Regions from separate parts of the Streptomyces sp. NPDC048171 genome, predicted to be linked through region 1. Evidence: riboswitches for the same ligand, from Rfam matches in the RefSeq annotation. Region 1 holds a riboswitch; the other holds the start of a gene.
The links. A riboswitch is a leader RNA that binds a small molecule or an ion and turns the genes downstream of it on or off. The one in region 1 is predicted to bind glycine.
Positions count from the first base shown of each region.

Region 2: another riboswitch for glycine. It lies ahead of gcvP (aminomethyl-transferring glycine dehydrogenase); the one in region 1 lies ahead of gcvT (glycine cleavage system aminomethyltransferase GcvT).

Region 1 covers NZ_JBIDAU010000002.1:829,024-838,342, reverse strand. The annotation lists gene ACGF3J_RS08225 (ABC transporter permease) at 1-878, opposite strand, end outside; gene ACGF3J_RS08220 (ABC transporter substrate-binding protein) at 987-2,783, opposite strand; gene ACGF3J_RS08215 (ABC transporter permease) at 2,854-3,861, opposite strand; gene ACGF3J_RS08210 (enhanced serine sensitivity protein SseB C-terminal domain-containing protein) at 4,176-4,973, opposite strand; gene ACGF3J_RS08205 (enhanced serine sensitivity protein SseB) at 5,187-5,963, opposite strand; gene ACGF3J_RS08200 (AAA family ATPase) at 6,038-6,706, opposite strand; glycine riboswitch at 6,885-6,979, shown strand; gene gcvT (glycine cleavage system aminomethyltransferase GcvT) at 7,140-8,258, shown strand; gene gcvH (glycine cleavage system protein GcvH) at 8,371-8,748, shown strand; gene glyA (serine hydroxymethyltransferase) at 8,763-9,319, shown strand, end outside.
Region 2 covers NZ_JBIDAU010000009.1:425,183-434,501, forward strand. The annotation lists gene ACGF3J_RS26955 (CPBP family intramembrane glutamic endopeptidase) at 1-548, opposite strand, end outside; gene ACGF3J_RS26960 (glutamate--cysteine ligase) at 647-2,164, opposite strand; gene ACGF3J_RS26965 (hypothetical protein) at 2,716-3,300, shown strand; gene ACGF3J_RS26970 (DUF5999 family protein) at 3,573-3,776, shown strand; gene ACGF3J_RS26975 (DUF1707 domain-containing protein) at 3,876-4,532, opposite strand; gene ACGF3J_RS26980 (molybdopterin-binding protein) at 4,662-5,081, shown strand; gene gcvP (aminomethyl-transferring glycine dehydrogenase) at 5,162-8,047, opposite strand; glycine riboswitch at 8,224-8,319, opposite strand; gene ACGF3J_RS26990 (PRC-barrel domain-containing protein) at 8,469-8,846, shown strand; gene ACGF3J_RS26995 (DNA polymerase IV) at 8,890-9,319, opposite strand, start outside.

The DNA.
Region 1 (9,319 bases):
TGGATCGCGTCCAGCACCTTCTGGCCGAGGCCGGGGAGGCTGAACGTGGTCTCGGTGAGGATCGCGCCGCCCATGAGGGCGCCGAGGTCCATGCCGAGCATGGTCAGCAGCGGGGTCAGGGTGGACCGCATCGCGTGCTTGCGGATGACGACCGTCTCCTTGAGGCCCTTGGCCCGCGCCGTGCGGATGTAGTCCTCACCGAGGATCTCCATCATGGTGGCCCGGGTGATCCGGGCGTACATCGCGGCGTACAGGAAGGCCAGGGTGATCCAGGGCAGGATCATGCCGCCGAACCAGCCGGAGAAGCTCTCGTCCAGCGGGACGAACTCCGCGTTGATCCAGCCCAGGCTGTGGGAGAAGATCGCGAGGCTGAGCAGACCGGTGAAGTAGATGGGGAGGGAGACGCCCGCGAGCGCGACGACCATCGCACCGCGGTCCCACAGGGTGCCCCGCTTGAGCGCGGAGAGCACGCCCGCCGCGAGACCGAAGATCAGCCACAGCACGGCCGCACCGAGCGCGAGAGCCAGGGTCACCGGGAAACGCTCGGTCAGCACGGGCCAGACGGCCTGTTCGCTGCGGAAGGAGTAGCCGAAGCAGGGGGCCGCGCACTCGGTGACGTCGCCGCCGCCCGAGTAGGTCCGGCCCGCGAAGATCGCCTTGAAGAACTCCCATGCCTGGACGAAGACCGGGTCGCCCAGACCCAGCTTCTGGCGCACCGCTTCGACGGAGGCCGGGTCGGCCTGCTTGCCCACGAAGCTCGTGGCGATGTCGACGCCCGCCCACTTGGGGACGAGGAAGAAGATGCCGAAGACCACCAGGATGATGACCACGAGCATCACTACGGCGGCGAACAGCCGCCTGATGAGGTAAGCGAGCACAGCTTACGGCCCGCCGCGGATCGCGGGCCGCCGGAGGTCTTCCGGCGGCCCGCGGTCACGCCGCGCCGGCCTTCACCTGCCTTTCGTGCCGTACGGCGGGTGTACCGGTTACTTCGAGGACTTCAGGCCGAGGTTGACGAAGTCGTACATACCGCTGTAGCCGTCGGTCGTGTAGACGTTCGCCACGCGGCTGGAGCGCCAGTTGATGAACTTCTCGAAGACGAAGGGCAGGTAGTAGCCGCCCTCCATCACCTTGTGGTTGATCTGCTTGGCGATGTCCGCCTTGCCGGCGTCGTCCAGGGTGGTGACGTACTTGTCGAACAGGCCGTCGATCTCCTTGTCCTTGATGAGCGCGTAGTTGTTGTTACCGCTCTCGAGGATGTAGTCGCTGCTCCACAGCGGGAGACCGTAGCCCTGGACCGACGGGAAGTCGGGGCCCCAGCCCATGATGATGATGCCGTAGTTCTTCTTGATCACGTTCGACGGGCTGCCGATGATGCCGGCGGTCTGCGAACCGTCGTACTGGTCGATGTCGACCGTGATGCCGATCTTCTTCAGCGACGCCTGGAGCGACTCGGCGGTGGCCACCTCGACCGGCTTGTTGTTGCGGACCGCGATGGTGGTCTTGAAGCCGTTGGGCTTGCCGCAGGCCTTCAGCTCTTCCTTGGCCTTGGCGACGTTGCCCTTCTTGTTGGCACCGGCCATCTCGTACGGGTCGTACTTCTGGCCCTCGGAGCCCGGCACCGCCGGCGGCAGCATGTTGGTGCCGATGTCGCCACCGGCCTGCGGGCCACCGCGCGCGGTCTGGAGCGAGACGTGGTCGGCCCCGTAGAGCACGGCCTTGCGGCAGTGGATGTTGTCGAACGGCTTCACGCTCTGCGGGAAGACCGCGTAGCGGATGTAGCCGGAGACCGGGTTGTCGACGTTGCCCTTGTGCTGCTTCAGGGCGGTGGTGCGGCCCTGGGGAGACAGACCGGTCTGGGCCAGGTCGATGTCGTAGTCGCCGGCGATCAGACGCTGGTCAAGCTCGTTGGCGTTGGTGAAGAACTTGATCGTGACCTTGTCCGGGTACGCCTTGCGGACCGGGTCCGAGTCCTGCTTCCACTCGGTGTTGCGGACCAGGGTGAGGTCCTTGCCCGGGTTGTAGGACTGGAACTTGTACGGGCCGGAGGAGAACGGCTTCAGGCCGTACTTGGACTTGGTGTCCTTGTCCTGGCGGACCGGGGACGCCGAGGTCAGCGCGAGCATCTCCTCGAAGTCCGAGTTGGCCTGCGGCAGCTTGAAGACGATGGTCTTGTCGTCCGGCGTCTCGATCGCCTTCAGACCCAGCTTGTCCGCGGACTTGTCCTTGTAGGGGCCCTGGTACTTGTCCTCGGGGTCGAGCACCTCCTTGAGGTACGTCGGACCGCCGGAGAGGACGTCCTGCGCCCACACGCGCTCGATGCCGTACTTGATGTCCTTGGAGGTGATCGGCTTGCCGTCCTCCCAGGTGACGCCGTCACGCAGGGTGTACGTGTAGGTCTTGCCGTCGTCCGAGACCTTGGCGACATCGGTGGCGAGGTCGGGCGTCACGCCCGCGCCCTCCTCACCGGGCGCCGGCGTGTTCGTCACGAGCTGGCGGGAGTAGTACCGCGAGAAGTTCCACATGAAGCCGTAGTAGCCGCGGGTGGTGTCCCACGAGTCGGCGTCCTGGACGCTGGCGAACTTCAGTTCGCCGCCCTTCTTGGCCTGGTCGGCCTGGGCGACCTTGTTGTTCGCGGCGTCGAAGCCGGCCGCGCCGTTCTTCGACCCCTCGCCGTCGCTGTCACCGCCGCCGCCGCACGCCGCCGTGGTCAGCAGCGCGGCGACCACTGCGGCAGCGGCCATGGCCTGCTTGCGCCGCCCTGAGGTGCGTTGGGTAGTCACGATCTCGGATCCTCCGGATTAGATGAGAGACCCCGTGCAGGTGCCACGGGTCGCTTGCCGGTACGGCAGGTCAGCGGGAGCCCTTCGGGTCCAGCGCATCGCGTACGCCGTCACCGAAGAGGTTGAAGGCAAGAACGGTGATGAAGATCGCCAAACCGGGGATCACCATGTACATGGGATCCGACTGGTAGTAGTCGATCGCGCTCGAGAGCATCTGCCCCCAGGACGACGTGGGCGGCTTGACGCCCACGCCCAGGAAGCTGAGTGCCGCCTCGGTGAGGATGTTGGTGGGGATCATCATCGTCGTGTACACGATGATCGGGGCCACCAGGTTGGGCAGCAGTTCCTTGAACAGGATGTAGAAGCGTCCCGCCCCCAGGGACCGCGCGGCCTCCACGTACTCCCGTTCACGCATGGAGAGCGTCTGGCCGCGCACCACGCGCCCGATGTAGGGCCAGCCGAAGAAGCCGATGACGAGGATCATCACGAAGAGGCGCACGCCCGTGCCGCTGAGTCCCAGCATCTCGTTCGGCATCACCGAGACCAGCGCGATGATGAAGAGCAGCTGCGGGAAGGCCAGCAGGCCGTCCATGACGCGGCTGATCAGGGCGTCGACCCAGCCGCCGAAGAAGCCGGCGAGCACACCCAGGACGGTGCCGATGACCACGGCGACGATCGCGGACAGGAAGCCGACGAGCAGCGAGATCCGGGCGCCGTGGACGATGCGGGCGAAGATGTCGCGGCCGTTGACCGGCTCGACACCGAACCAGTGGTCGCCGCTGATGCCGCCGAGTGACCCCCTGGGCGTGCCGAACAGCGGGTCGATCAGGTCCTCGTGGTAGACGTCCGGGTCCTGCCCGACGATGTTGGTGATCAGAGGCGCGAAGATCGCGACCACGACGAGCAGGAGCACCACGACGCCGCCCGTCAGGGCGAGCTTGTCCCGCTTCAGGCGCTCCCAGGCGATCCGGCCAAGGGAACGCCCCTGTACCGCCTTGGCTTCGGCGCCGGCAACCGCCGCTTCCTCGGCCGCACTCGGGGCCGCTTCCGCGGTCGGCTCGTGCAATGGTGCCGTCATCTGGCAGGGACCCCTCTCAACCGGCGGTAGCCGGCCCGCACTTGCCGCTGTAGCGGCGTGATCCGTCCGTCGTACAAAGGGGCGAGCATCCACCCCTTGTTGCGGGAGTCTTCAACGCTTTGGCGATCTGTAGCCAGACTTGACGGTGAATGGATGCGCAACCGTGATGCTGTTCGAGGTGTTCCGTTATCCGGACAGTGGGTAACGGGGGCCGGACGCGGATGAGTTGGGACAGAGGGGACAAGGCGGTGCTTTGCACCCTCATCTACGCGCGAAGATCGCCACCGGTCACCCCGGGGCCGGGCCCGCGACCGTCAGTACCGGCCCCCGGCCGGAGGGTATCCGTACCCGCCCACCGGTGCCTGGGCCGGGGCGGGGCCGTGGGCCTCGCGGTCGTAGAACGGACGGGCGTGGGCGCGCAGCCACATGGCGACCGGGTCGTGGATGTCGGTCATCGCCACCGTCGACACCGCGAGCCCGTCCGGTACCGCGCCGACGGACTGCTGCATCATCGCGCGCACCGCGTCGACGGCCGGCGGGGAGGTGTCGTAGACCTCGAGACCGATGGCGAGGTACGGCGCCCCGAGCGCGGGCTGCACCCAGGCGCGGCGCAGCGCGCGGACCGCCGGGGTGCGGTGGGCGTTCTGCGTGAGCAGGGCGTAGAACTGGGGGATCTCGATGGCCGGTTCGGACAGCCGCAGGGGTCCGGCGGGCTGGCGGTCCAGGCCGGAGGCGATCCGGCGCAGATCCGGCCAGGGGATGCCGACGCCGCCGCCGGGAGCGTGCGGGTTGAGCCAGAGGCCGAAGTGGTCCGGGTAGAGGGCGCGGGCCGCCTCCAGGCCGTCGACCACCTCGTACGACCTGTTCCAGCCGCTGGCCGACAGCTCCTGGGCGGAGGTGACGCACGGCGCGTAGCCGTAGCCCTCGACCTCCATGTTTCCGTACTGGGCGTCCGGGGAGCCGGCCTGGCCCTGCCACAGCAGCATCCAGACCTGGCCGGAGGTGGGGGTGGCGAGCGCGCGCAGCAGGGCCTCGTAGGCGTCGTAGCGCCCGGGCGTCACCTGGCGCAGCATGTGCTCGACCTGCCCGGTCGTGGTGCCGCTGGCGCTCACGTCTGTGGCCCTTTCTGGAAGTTCCCGGTCGTGGAAACAGCTTACGGCTCCGCGGGGTGGGGGGCGCCTATGAGCTCGGGGGGCGCGGTCGTCCTGCGGGTGCGGGTGCGTCGTGGCTTGTCGCGGCCACGCGGCGGAGCCGCACACGTCACAGACCCGCGCCCCTTGGTGGCGCTGCCCTGACCGGCGTTCGCAAGTCCCGGTCGTAGACGTTTACAAGTCCCGGTCGTAGAAGGGGCGGACCCTGTCCCTCATCCAGTCGCAGACCGGGTCCTGGGCGGCCTCCAGGAGGACCAGGTTGACCGGCCACTTCGGCGGGGCGGTGGTGAGGGCTCGGCCCAGGGCCTCCAGGGGGAGGGCTCGGGCGTCGCCCTCCCAGTGGGTGAGTTCGACGCCGACGAACAGGGTGGGGTCGGCGGTCTCGACGGCGGCCAGGCAGCGGCGGGCGGTGCGCACCACGCCGGTGGCGGCGAACTCGGCGGAGGCCGCGGCGAGGAAGTCGACCGGGTCGTCCTGCCAGTCCGGTTCGAAGAGGCGCACCCGGCCGCCGGACGCGGGCCCGTCCAGCGGGGTGCGGCCGGCCCGGCACAGCTCGGCCACGGCGGGCGGCGGCAGCGGGATGCCGACCACGCCCTCCGGGTTCACGGCGATGCCGACCTGCGGGGGCAGACCGCGGGCGAACTCCGCGGCGGGGGCGACGGTGTACGCCATCTGCGCCCCGGCGATCTGGCGGAGCTGCTCCTCGGAGCTGAACACCGGCACGTAGGCCTGGCCGTCGATCTCCAGGGAGGGCAGGTCGAGGGGGCCGCTGTGCGGGCCGCCGCCGTTCGGCAGGGGGATCCAGAGGAAGCTGCGGCCGAGCACCTCCACGATCCGCCCGCCGGCGCCCGGTATGCCGAGGGAGGCGGAGAGCACCTCCTCCAGTTCGTTGCCGGGCCAACCGCCGTGCGGGTGGGGGTGTGCCTGTGCCGGGAACCCCGGGAAGTCCATCTGCCTACCGCCTGCCTGGTACCGCTGTCCTGGCTGGAAAGGCTAACCCGTTCGGCCCGGCTCCCCGCGGTCCGTCATCCGGTGAAGGCGATGCGGCGGAGGGCGTCCGCGGCCGCCCGGTCCAGGACGATCGCCGAGGTGCAGCCGGCGGGCAGGGCGCCCCCGGTCACGGCGCGCAGCAGGCGGGAGTTGGCCGCGCGGTGCCGCAGGAACGCGTACCGGGAGACGCCGCGGCCGCGCTCGCGCTGCCCGGCCAGGGCCTGGTCGACGCCGACGTCGAGGAGCAGCAGGTGCAGGGTGCCGTCGCGGCGGCGGGCCTCCCGGGCCAGCCAGCCGCGCACCCAGGACTGGGTGCCGCAGTCGTGCACGACGACGCCCTCGCCGGAGCGCAGCGCCTTGCGGAGCCCCGCGTAGTGGGCGAGGCGGACCAGGGGGCGGTAGAGCGCGTACGGCAGGAAGCCCGGCATGCGGCGCTCCCAGCGGTCCCGGGTGTCCTGGGAGTCGATGCGCGGGCCGCGCACGGTGCGCGCCATCAGGGTGGACTTGCCGCTGCCGGGCAGGCCGGTGATCACCACCAGGTCCCGGGGTCCGAAGAGCAGGGCGTGCGGGCCGTGCCCGTCCCGCTCGCGCAGGTCGCGGACGACGGGCGCGGGCCGTTCGGCACACGATTGAGGGGCCGGGGCTGAGGGCTGCTCGGGCAGCGCGAGGCCCGAGGTCGTGGCGTAGGCCGTGGTCCTGTTCACCGTGATCGTCTCCCCTGGGGCGGTTCACGAGTTCCCATCCCCGTCGAGTGTAAAGAGAAGGTAATGCGCGGGTCTCGCGATTTCGTTCGCCAACTGCCACAAGCCGGTTACAGATCACGGTCTGCCACGAATCGGCCGGTCGTGCAATGATGGCGGCGCCAACTGCATACCGGCCGTTTGAATCCGCGCGGGAGAGTCCCCGGCCACGCCGGGGCGCCGAAGGAGCAAGTCCCTCCCTTGAATCTCTCAGGCCCCCGTTACCGCGCGGGCGAGGCACATCTGAAAAGCGGGCCGCCGTCCGACGGCTGCCCCACCCAAGGTGCAAGCCCTGATCGCCGTACTCCGGTGGTCGTGGCGAACCTCTCAGGTTCCGATGACAGATGGGGAGGACCGACCTCGCCCGTGCCGTCCTGTCCTGGGAGACGACCGACCGATGAGCAGTTCGAATATCCGCCGTACCGCGCTCGACGCCACCCACCGCGCGCTGGGCGCGACGATGACCGACTTCGCCGGCTGGGACATGCCCCTGCGCTACGCCTCCGAGCGTGACGAGCACGTCGCGGTGCGCACCCGGGCCGGTCTCTTCGACCTCTCGCACATGGGCGAGATCACCGTCACCGGGCCGCAGGCCGCCGCGCTGCTGGACTTCGCGCTGGTCGGCAACATCGGCGGCGTGAAGCCGGGCCGCGCCCGCTACACCATGATCTGCCGCGAGGACGGCGGCATCCTGGACGACCTGATCGTCTACCGGCTGGCAGACGCCGAGTACATGGTCGTCGCCAACGCCGGCAACGCGCAGACCGTGCTCGACGCGCTGACCGAGCGGGCGGCTGGCTTCGACGCCGAGGTGCGCGACGACCGCGACGCCTACGCGCTGCTCGCCGTGCAGGGCCCCGAGTCCCCGGGCATCCTCAAGAGCCTCACCGACGCCGACCTGGACGGCCTGAAGTACTACGCCGGTCTGCCCGGCACGGTGGCCGGTGTCCCGGCGCTGATCGCACGCACCGGCTACACCGGTGAGGACGGCTTCGAGCTGTTCGTGAAGCCGGAGCACGCCGTCGAGCTGTGGCAGGCGCTGACCGAGGCGGGCCAGGGCGTCGGTCTCGTCCCCTGCGGCCTGTCCTGCCGGGACACGCTCCGCCTGGAGGCGGGCATGCCGCTGTACGGGCACGAGCTGACGACCTCGCTGACGCCCTTCGACGCCGGGCTCGGCCGGGTGGTGAAGTTCGAGAAGGAGGGCGACTTCGTCGGGCGCGCCGCGCTGACCGGGGCCGCCGCCGAGGCCGAGCAGAACCCGCCCCGCGTGCTGGTCGGCCTGGTCGCCGAGGGCCGCCGGGTCCCGCGCGCCGGGTACCAGGTCGTCGCCGGCGGCGAGGTGATCGGCGAGGTCACCTCCGGCGCCCCCTCCCCCACGCTGGGCAAGCCGATCGCCATGGCGTACGTCGACGCGGCGCACGCGGCACCGGGGACCGAGGGTGTGGGCGTGGACATCCGGGGCAGCCACGAGCCGTACGAGGTCGTGGCACTGCCCTTCTACAAGCGCCAGAAGTAGACACTGAGGGCGGGAGGCCACCGGCCCCCCGCGCGTGTCCTTGCTGCTCAACGGCAGTGTCAGCAGTCCCCCCATTCATCAGCAGTCACCCGCGTACAGGAGAATTCAGGCCATGAGCAACCCCCAGCAGCTGCGCTACAGCAAGGAGCACGAGTGGCTGTCGGCCGCCGAGGACGGCGCCTCGACGGTCGGCATCACGGAGCACGCGGCCAACGCGCTCGGTGACGTCGTCTTCGTGCAGCTTCCCGAGGTCGGCGACTCGGTGTCCGCGGGCGAGACCTGCGGCGAACTGGAGTCGACCAAGTCCGTCTCCGACCTGTACTCCCCCGTCTCCGGTGAGGTCACCGAGATCAACGAGGACGTCGTCAACGACCCGTCGCTGGTGAACAGCGCCCCCTTCGAGGGCGGCTGGCTGTTCAAGGTCCGGGTCACGGACGAGCCGGGCGACCTGCTCTCCGCCGACGAGTACACCGCATTCGCGGGCGCCTGAGGAGTCACGGACGTATGTCGCTTCTGAACACACCCCTGCACGAGCTCGACCCCGACGTCGCCGCCGCCGTCGACGCCGAGCTGGACCGCCAGCAGTCCACCCTGGAGATGATCGCCTCCGAGAACTTCGCGCCCGTCGCGGTCATGGAGGCCCAGGGCTCGGTCCTGACCAACAAGTACGCCGAGGGCTACCCCGGCCGCCGCTACTACGGCGGCTGCGAGCACGTCGACGTGGTCGAGCAGATCGCCATCGACCGGGTCAAGGCGCTCTTCGGCGCCGAGCACGCCAACGTGCAGCCGCACTCCGGCGCCCAGGCCAACGCCGCCGCGATGCACGCGCTGCTCAAGCCCGGTGACACGATCATGGGTCTGAACCTCGCCCACGGCGGGCACCTGACCCACGGCATGAAGATCAACTTCTCCGGCAAGCTCTACAACGTCGTCCCGTACCACGTCGGTGACGACGGCCAGGTCGACATGGCCGAGGTGGAGCGCCTCGCCAAGGAGCACCGGCCGAAGCTGATCGTCGCCGGCTGGTCGGCCTACCCCCGGCAGCTGGACTTCGCCGCCTT
Region 2 (9,319 bases), on a different contig from region 1:
TCCTCCAGGACGGAGTTCTGCACCGCCGAGAGGATCAGTACGGGGTACTTCCACCACACGTCGGGCAGGGCCTCGGGCACCACCGTGAGATTGAAGCCGAGCCCACGGGCGGCCAGGTAGAAGGCGATGCCGGTGCTGCCGATGACGGCGGCGACGGCGGCCCCGCGGCCCAGGTCGGGCCACGGCCGGGTGCGGTCGAAGCCCAGGGCGCGCAGGCCGCTGCCCTCCCGGAGCAGGAGGTGCGCGACGAGGGCGACGGGGACGAGGGCCGTGGTGATGCCGAAGAGCTGCCAGGCCAGGTCCAGCCAGGGACGGCCGGGCGCCGCCGAGGCGTTGAGGGTGGCCGCCTGGTCCCTGAGCCCGCCGGGCCGGGTGACCGAGCCGATGAAGCTGATGAGGGCGGACACGCCGCTCGCGCCCAGCGACAGCGCCAGGACGAGCAGCGTCTCGTCACGCAGGGTCCGCCGTGAGAGCCGCTCCGGGGGACCCTGCTCCCCGACGACCGGCTTGTGAGGGAACGAATCGTCCACCGGGCCCGCCTCCGCCATGCACACCTGCCTCCAGCTGGGACGTCACAGCTTGCCCGATCAGTATGGGACGGTGCGCGGCGGGGCCCGGGTCCGACCCGGCGTCGGCCCGGTGCGGGTCAGCCCAGCGCCGCCGGCTCCGGCAGGCCCACCGGCCACAGGTGCACGGGATCACCCTCGCGCATCAGCTCGACGTACCGGCGGGTCGTGGCGGCCAGCGCGTCCTCCCGGGACAGCCCCGCCTCCAGCCCCCGGTGGAACGTGGCCGCCTGCCAGGACGCGCCGTTGACCCGGCGCCGGCACCGCTCCTCGATCACACCGAGGTACAGGTCCCGGTCGGCGGGCTCCACGCCCCACGCGTCCAGCCCCGCCTCGGCGAGCGGCAGCAGTTCGTCGCGTACGAGGACGGCGGCGTCGACCTCGGTGGTGCCGCCCAGCCGGCCACGGCGCGGCCACTCGAAGCGGGCGTCGATGCCGTGCCGGCACGCGGCCTCGAAGTTGGCGGCGGCGGCCTCGAACGGCAGCCGGGTCCACACCGGCCGGGGCTCCTCGGCGAGCGCGCGCACCACACCGTAGTAGAAGGCCGCGTTGGCGATGACGTCGGTGACGGTGGGTCCGGCGGGCAGGACGCGGTTCTCCACCCGCAGGTGGGGGACGCCGTCGGCGATGTCGTAGACGGGGCGGTTCCAGCGGTAGACGGTGCCGTTGTGCAGGACGAGTTCGGCGAGCGAGGGCACACCCCCGGCGTCCAGGACCTCCAGCGGGTCCTCGTCGTCGCAGATCGGCAGCAGCGCCGGGAAATAGCGCCGGTTCTCCTCGAACAGGTCGTAGGCCGAGGTCACCCAGCGCTCCCCGAACCAGGTGCGCGGCCGGACGCCCTGGGCCTGGAGCTCGGGCGGGCGGGTGTCGGTGGACTGCTGGAACAGCGGGGGGCGCGACTCGCGCCACAGCTCGCGGCCGAACAGGAACGGCGCGTTGGCGCCGACGGCGATCTGCGCGGCGGTGACCGCCTGGGCTGCGTTCCACACGTCGGCGAAGCGGTCCGGGGTGACCTGGAGGTGCAGTTGCACCGAGGTGCAGGCGGCTTCGGGCGCGATGGACTTGGAGGTGCAGGTCAGACGCTCGACCCCCTCGATGTCGAGGGTGAAGTCCTCACCGCGGGCGGCCACGATCTGGTCGTTGAGCAGGGCGTAGCGGTCCACCGCGGAGAGATTGGAGGAAACGAGGTCGTCCCGGTCCAGCGTCGGCAGAATTCCGATCATCGCGATTCCCGCGTCGACCTCGCCGGCCTTGCGGTCCGCATATGCCAGAGACGTCCGGATCTCCTCGGCGAGCCGGTCGAATACCCGGCCGCCCAGCCGGTGGGGGGCGATGTTGACTTCCAGGTTGAACATGGCGAGTTCTGTCTGGAAGTCCCGGCTCGCGATGCGTTCGAGGACTTGCGCATTCAACATTTTCGGCATCCCGTCCGCACCGACGAGATTCAATTCGATCTCCAGCCCCATCAGGTTCTTCGGTTCGTCGAACCGCTTCTCCGCCAGAAGCCGCTCCAGACCCGTCAGGCACCGCTGCAGCTTCTCGCGGTAGCGCTGGCGATCGGACAGGTCGAACTGACCTGCCACGACCTTCTCCCCCATGGAAGCTTCCCTTCTGCGAGCGGCAGTCGAAGATCCGGCCGCCGGTGGCCGGTCAGGTTGGATGATGCCCAGCCGAAGCGATCGATAACGTCCCGCGGCGGCCCGGCACCCGCTACGCTGTGCCGATGTGACCGGTGGCACATTCACCAGGCATGGCGCGTGGAGCAGTTTCCGGGTCCGGTAACTCGTGAAAAACGCCGACGACAATTGGCCGACCGCTCGGTGAACATTCCCCGAGGTCACCGTCGTGCACCGGCCCGAAAATGTGGAGAAATCCCGCATCTCCACGACCGAATGCAACCTTGTACTGGTTGCCGGAATCAGCTAGCCGAAACACAGTCTGAACACATGTCGTATAAACTCCGCGGACAAGGCAGAAGACCGGCGCCCACGGTCGAAGGATGCCGTCGTCGAGCTGACACGCGGCAGACCTCACCCCCTTCTCGGTTCCCGGACCCCGGCCCCTGCCTCCCCAGCCCCGTGAGCTGACAGCGTCGTCCGCCCCGCTCCGCCCTCGCGCCACCGTGCCTTCGAATGAGAGGCGACCCACCATGCCCCTGCGTGTCCCGCCGGCCCCCAAGCCCGCCCTGCGCTCCGTCCTCACCGCCCTCTCCTCGCCCACCGCGGTCCGGGAGGCCCGGACTCCCTCGCTGCTCGGCGCCCAGGGCCCCGTCGCGCCCGAACTGCCGCTGCCCGTGCACGTCCTGGACCGGGTCACGGCGGACGGCGCGACGGCGACGCGGCTGGCCGGGTGGCGGTTCCTGATCCGCAGCGGCGACCGGGTGGTGGCGGCCGCGGAGACCATGCTGACCCCGGACGGCTGGGCGTTCTCGCACTTCTTCGAGGGTCCCTACGTCGCCTCGACCGAACGCGCGCTGCGGCAGGCCGAGTCGGTGCCCCAGCCCTACCAGCCGCGTCTGCTGTCGGTACCCGAGCTGTACATGCTCACCCTGTGGCTGCACGGCGACTGCGCCGCGGACGCCGCCGCCGGTCACCCCGCCGCCACCGACCTGCTGATTCCGCTGGCGCCCGCGCCTCCGGGCATCGCGGCCCACCGCCCGCACCGGGTCGCCGAGCTGCTGCCGGTCCTCACGCACCGGGTGACACCGACGGGGCTGCTGGGCTCGCCCGCCTGACCGCATCGCGTCCACCCGCGCGGACTAGCCCCATTCGGCCATGCCGAACCACCCGAAGTGACAGTGCAGTTGGGCTGAACCGTCCGCGCGGGTGATGCGTCATCAACCTGTGAGAAGCGGTGCTGCGAAATACCTGCGGATCGGCGCCCGTGGGGCAACACTGGGTTCGGACCGACTTAAACATACGGGGGGCGGCCATGAACAACGCTTCACGCCGCGGGACAGACAAGACAGCAGACTCACCCATCACCACAGACCGAGAGACCCCACTCATGTGTCAGCACCAGCCACCGTGCCCGTCAGCCGACTCCGCCGACCGGGAATCCGCCCGCCTCGTGGCGCACCACCCGGAGCAGGGCTGGAGCCTGCTGTGCAACGGCGTCGTCCTCTTCGAGGACACCGGTGAGCTTCTGCCGGACGGCCAGATCATCGCCCCGCACCGCCCCGTCGGCGCGGGTCTGATCACCGCCGCCTGAGCACCCCACCGGCCGGGGTGACATCACTCCGCCCGGCGCACCATGGGGCCGGCCCGCAGCCACGGTTGCGAACCGGCCCTGATGTGTGTCCAAGGACGATCACCCCGCGTAATCCGCCATGCCGACGCGGTCACGGCTGTCTCCCCCAAGCCCTCCCCGGCCGGCCCTCCGCCCGAACCGCCGACCCGGCGCACGCACCACGACCTGCCCGAAGCTGACCTCTCCCGCTATCGCCACCCGCAGGGTCACGGGGGCCCCGGCACCGGCCGCCCGAGCCACCTTCACCTTGGCGTAGCTCGCGATCAGCGAGTCGGTGTCCACCACGATGCCGGGCCGTGTCACGAGCTTCAGCGTGCCGCCGCGCAGGGCCAGGTCGATGTGGAGGGTGTCGTGCGTGATCACCGCGCGGGCGAGGTCGAGCGTCACCTCTCCCCAGTCCGACCGGATCTCCATCCGCCGCGGCACCACCCACCCGTCACCCCTCCGGGTGGACGCGCCTACCTGCTCGATACGGACGACGTCCTTGGCCTCGGCCTGAAACGGTCCCTCCGGCGCCACCGGCAGGTCGGCCGTCAGGGCCGCCAGCTCGCCCCGGGTGCGCGCGGAGAGCGCCGCGCCGACCCGCTCGTCCAGCTCCTCGGCGGTCAGCATGCCGTCGCCGGCGGCGGCACTCAGGACATCCACGGCACTGTCACGGTCCGCGTGCGAGGCCCGGAGCGCGAGCGCCCCGCCTCCCGGTGAGGGCTGTACCGACATCGCTCCACCCCGATCTCCCAGGGGGCATCCCGTGTGCGCCCCGTCACGCGACATACTAGCGCTATATCGCGTTACACCCAACGCCCCGGGTGCCCGGCACGCGTCCCGTTCCAGGGCTACGGTCCCCCCATGACCCTGAGCATCCGCAACCAGCTCCCGGGCACCGTCACCGCCGTCACCCCGGGCGAGGCCATGGCGACGGTCAAGGTCCGCCTCTCCGGCGGCCAGGACCTCACCTCGGCGATCACCCGGGACGCCGCCGACGACCTGGCGCTCGCCGCCGGTACGGCCGTCCGGGCCCTGGTGAAGTCCACGGAGGTCGCCCTGGCCACCGGGCGCGCCGAGGGCCTGTCGATCCGCAACCGGCTGCCCGGCACCGTCACCGCACTCACCACGGGGGGTGCGATGGCGTCCGTCGGGATCGCCGTCGAGGGCGGCGCGCTGACCGCCGTCGTCACCAAGGAGGCCGCCGAGGACCTGGGCCTGTCCGTCGGCGCTCCCGTCGTCGCGCTGATCAAGTCGACGGAGGTGTCGCTCGCGACCGCCTGACACGACAAGAGGCTCCGCACCGGCCCGATGGGCGGTACGGAGCCTCTTGTCGTACTGAACGTACTGGGCGTACGGGGGGATCAGTCCTCGTAGGCGTCCAGCGGCGGGCAGGAGCAGACGAGGTTCCGGTCACCGAAGGCCTGGTCGATGCGGCGCACCGGCGGCCAGTACTTGTCGGCGGCGGACACCCCGGCCGGGAAGACGGCCTCCTCACGCGTGTACGCGTGCTCCCAGGCACCGCCCAGGGCCGCGGCGGTGTGCGGCGCGCTCCCGAGCGGGTTGTCGTCGGCGGGCCAGGCGCCGGAGCCGACCTTCTCGATCTCCGCGCGGATGGCGATCATCGCCTCGCAGAACCGGTCCAGCTCGGCCAGGTCCTCGGACTCGGTCGGCTCGATCATCAGCGTGCCGGCTACCGGGAAGGACATCGTCGGCGCGTGGAAGCCGTAGTCGATCAGCCGCTTGGCGACGTCGTCGACGCTCACGCCGGTCGCCTTGGTCAGCGGACGCAGGTCGATGATGCACTCGTGCGCGACCAGCCCGCCGGGACCGGTGTACAGCACCGGGAAGTGCGGCTCCAGCCGCTTGGCGATGTAGTTGGCGGACAGCACGGCCACCTGCGTGGCGCGCTTGAGGCCCTCGCCGCCCATCAGACGCACGTACGACCAGGAGATCGGCAGGATGCCGGCCGAGCCCCACGGGGCCGCCGAGATCGGTCCGACGCCCGTCTGCGGGCCCGCCGCGGGCTGCATCGGGTGGTTGGGCAGGTACGGCGCCAGGTGCGACCGTACGGCCACCGGGCCGACGCCGGGACCGCCGCCGCCGTGCGGGATGCAGAACGTCTTGTGCAGGTTCAGGTGGGAGACGTCGCCGCCGAAGTGGCCGGGCTTGGCGAGGCCGACCAGGGCGTTGAGGTTGGCGCCGTCCACGTAGACCTGGCCGCCGGCGTCGTGCACCCGGCCGCAGATGTCGGCCACGTGCTCCTCGAAGACACCGTGCGTGGAGGGGTACGTGATCATCAGCACGGCCAGCTCGTCGCGGTGCTGCTCGATCTTGGCGCGCAGGTCCTCGACGTCGATCTCGCCGTCCTCGGCGGTCCTGACGACGACGACCTTCATGCCGGCCATCACGGCGCTGGCCGCGTTGGTGCCGTGCGCGGAGGACGGGATGAGGCAGACGGTGCGCTGCTCGTCGCCGTTGGCCCGGTGGTACCCGCGTACGGCGAGCAGGCCGGCGAACTCGCCCTGCGACCCGGCGTTGGGCTGCAGCGAGACCTTGTCGTACCCGGTGACCTCCGCGAGCCGCTCCTCCAGCTCACGGATGAGGGTCAGGTAGCCCTGCGCCTGCTCGGCGGGCGCGAAGGGGTGCAGCGCGCCGAACTCGGACCAGGTGACCGGCTCCATCTCGGTGGTGGCGTTGAGCTTCATGGTGCAGGAGCCCAGCGGGATCATGCCGCGGTCCAGCGCGTAGTCCCGGTCGGATAGGCGGCGCAGGTAGCGCAGCATCGCCGTCTCGGAGCGGTGCTGGTGGAAGACCGGGTGGGTCAGGAACTCGTCGGTGCGAAGCCGGGCCTCGGGCAGCGTCTCCGCGGTCTCCGCGTCCAGCGCCTCGATGTCGCCCTCGACGCCGAAGGCGTGCCACACGCCGCCGACCTGGGCGCGCGTGGTGGTCTCGTCGCAGGCGAAGGAGACGTGGTCGGCGTCGACGAGCCGCAGGTTGATGCCGTTCTCGCGGGCGGCGTGCACGATCGCGTCGGCCCGGCCGGGCACCCATGCGGTGACGGTGTCGAAGTAAGCACCATGGACGATCTCGACGCCGCCCGCGGCGAGGCCTGCGGCGGTGATCGAGGCGTACCGGTGGGTGCGCCGGGCGATGGCCCGCAGGCCCTCGGGGCCGTGGTAGACGGCGTACATGCCGGCCATGACGGCGAGCAGCACCTGGGCGGTGCAGATGTTGCTGGTGGCCTTCTCGCGGCGGATGTGCTGCTCGCGGGTCTGCAGGGCCAGGCGGTAGGCCTTGTTGCCGTCCGCGTCCACGGAGACGCCGACCAGGCGGCCGGGCAGGCTCCGCGCGAACTTCTCGTGCACGGCCATGTAGCCGGCGTGCGGCCCGCCGAAGCCCATCGGCACGCCGAAGCGCTGGGTGGTGCCGACGGCGATGTCCGCGCCCAGCTCGCCGGGCGAGGTGAGCAGGGTGAGGGCGAGCAGATCGGCGGCGACGGTGACGAGCGCGCCCAGTTCGTGCGCCCGATCGACGACCGGCTTGATGTCGCGTACGGCACCGGAGGCACCCGGGTACTGCAGCAGGACGCCGTTGATCTCCCGCTCGGCGACCTCGGCCGGGATGCCCTCGCTCAGGTCGGCGACGACGACCTCGACGCCGGTCGGCTCGGCACGGGTCTGGATCACGGCGATGGTCTGCGGCAGCACGTCCGCGTCGACCAGGAAGAGGCCCTTCTTGTTCTTGCCCATGCGCCGGGAGAGCGCCATCGCCTCGGCGGCGGCGGTGCCCTCGTCCAGCAGGGAGGCACCGGAGGTGGGCAGGCCGGTCAGCTCGGCGACCATGGTCTGGAAGTTGAGCAGGGCCTCCAGGCGGCCCTGGGAGATCTCGGGCTGGTACGGCGTGTACGCGGTGTACCAGGAGGGGTTCTCCATGACGTTGCGCAGGATGACCGGCGGGGTGAAGGTGCCGTAGTAACCGAGGCCGATCATGGAGTCCAGGACCTGGTTGCGGTCGGCCAGCGAGCGCAGCTCGGCCAGCACCTCCGCCTCGGAGCGCGCGCCCGGCAGGTCCAGCGCGTCGGCGTTCTTGATCACATCCGGCACCGCGGCGGCCGTCAGCTCGTCGAGCGAACCGTAACCGACCTGCGCGAGCATCTTGGCGCGGGCCTCGTGGTCGGGGCCGATGTGGCGCTGCTCGAACGGCGCTGCCTGTTCGAGTTCGGTGAGCGGAGTGCGGTGGGCGGTCATTGCGGAGGCCTCCTGGTCTGACGACCTTCGAGGGGCACCACGGCGCGGGTACCCGGACGGCCTCCCCCTCTGTCATCTCAACCTGAGAGCTTCACCGGGGCGGCCCGAGGGCGTCCCGGCTTTCACCGTCGGTGAGAGCGGAAGCCGTCGACACCCGCTCTGCTTTCCAGAGTGACCTCGTCCGTGCGGTACGTGAGCCTGAGAGATTCCGGGGAGGATTTGCTCCTTCGGCGCCTCCGATGGTGTCCGGAGGACTCTCCCGCGCGGGGTCAGCAGCCGTTTGCCAGCGTACCAGCGAGCCCGCGGCACGAACCTTCGAGTGGCCGACCGGTCATATGTAGTTTTTCGTAGTACTTACGGATGATTCGGCGGGCTGGTGTGCGACCCCAGTGCGGCCAAGTGGTGACCAAGTGGAGGGCCCGTGCGTACTGACATCGACCCGCGGAACCTGATAGGCCGCAAGGCGTTCGACCGCGAAGGCACCAGGATCGGCACCGTGGACGAGGTGTACCTCGACGACGCCACCGGCGTGCCCGAATGGGCGGCGATACGCACCGGCCTCTTCAGCAGGGACGCCTTCGTGCCCCTGGAGCCCAGCGAGCTGGTCGAGGGCACCCTGCGCGTGCCCTTCGAGCGGGCCCTGATCAAGGAGGCACCGGACTTCGGCGTCGGCCGCCACCTGTCGCCGGAACAGGAACTCCAGCTGTACCACCACTACGGCCTCGACGTGGCCGCCGCTCCCCCGCTCCCCGACCACGACTTCGGCAAGCTGGCGGGCAAGGGCAACGAGGAGACCTGACGCTCCGCCCCCGCGACCGATCCGGCACGCACGGGACGTACGGCTAACCGGCCACCGGTCTTGCCGGACCCTCACCGGGTCTTCGCGTCTCGGACAGAACCAGCGGCAGCGGAGCCGCGGGCGTCAGCTCCGGGTCGTCCATCGGAAAGGTCCGTACCCGGCCGGTCCGCGAGTACGGCGTCTCGAAGCGCACGGTGACCCGCCCCAGCCCGCTCCCCTGGACCCACCCGTGCCCGAACCGCGTGTGCCGCACGTCGTGCCCCGACGGCCAGCGGCGCTCCGCGGGTGCCGGGCGGTGCTCCGCGGCGGGCTCGGACTCCGGCTCCTCGGCGGGGCCCTCGGCTCCGCCCCCCGCCGCCTGCGCGAACAGGTCCTCCTGCGTGTAGTCGGCCAGGCCGCTGACGCCGACCCCGAGCAGCCGCACACCGCCCGTGGTGTCCACCGAGTCCAGGAGCCGGGCGGCGGCCTCCCGC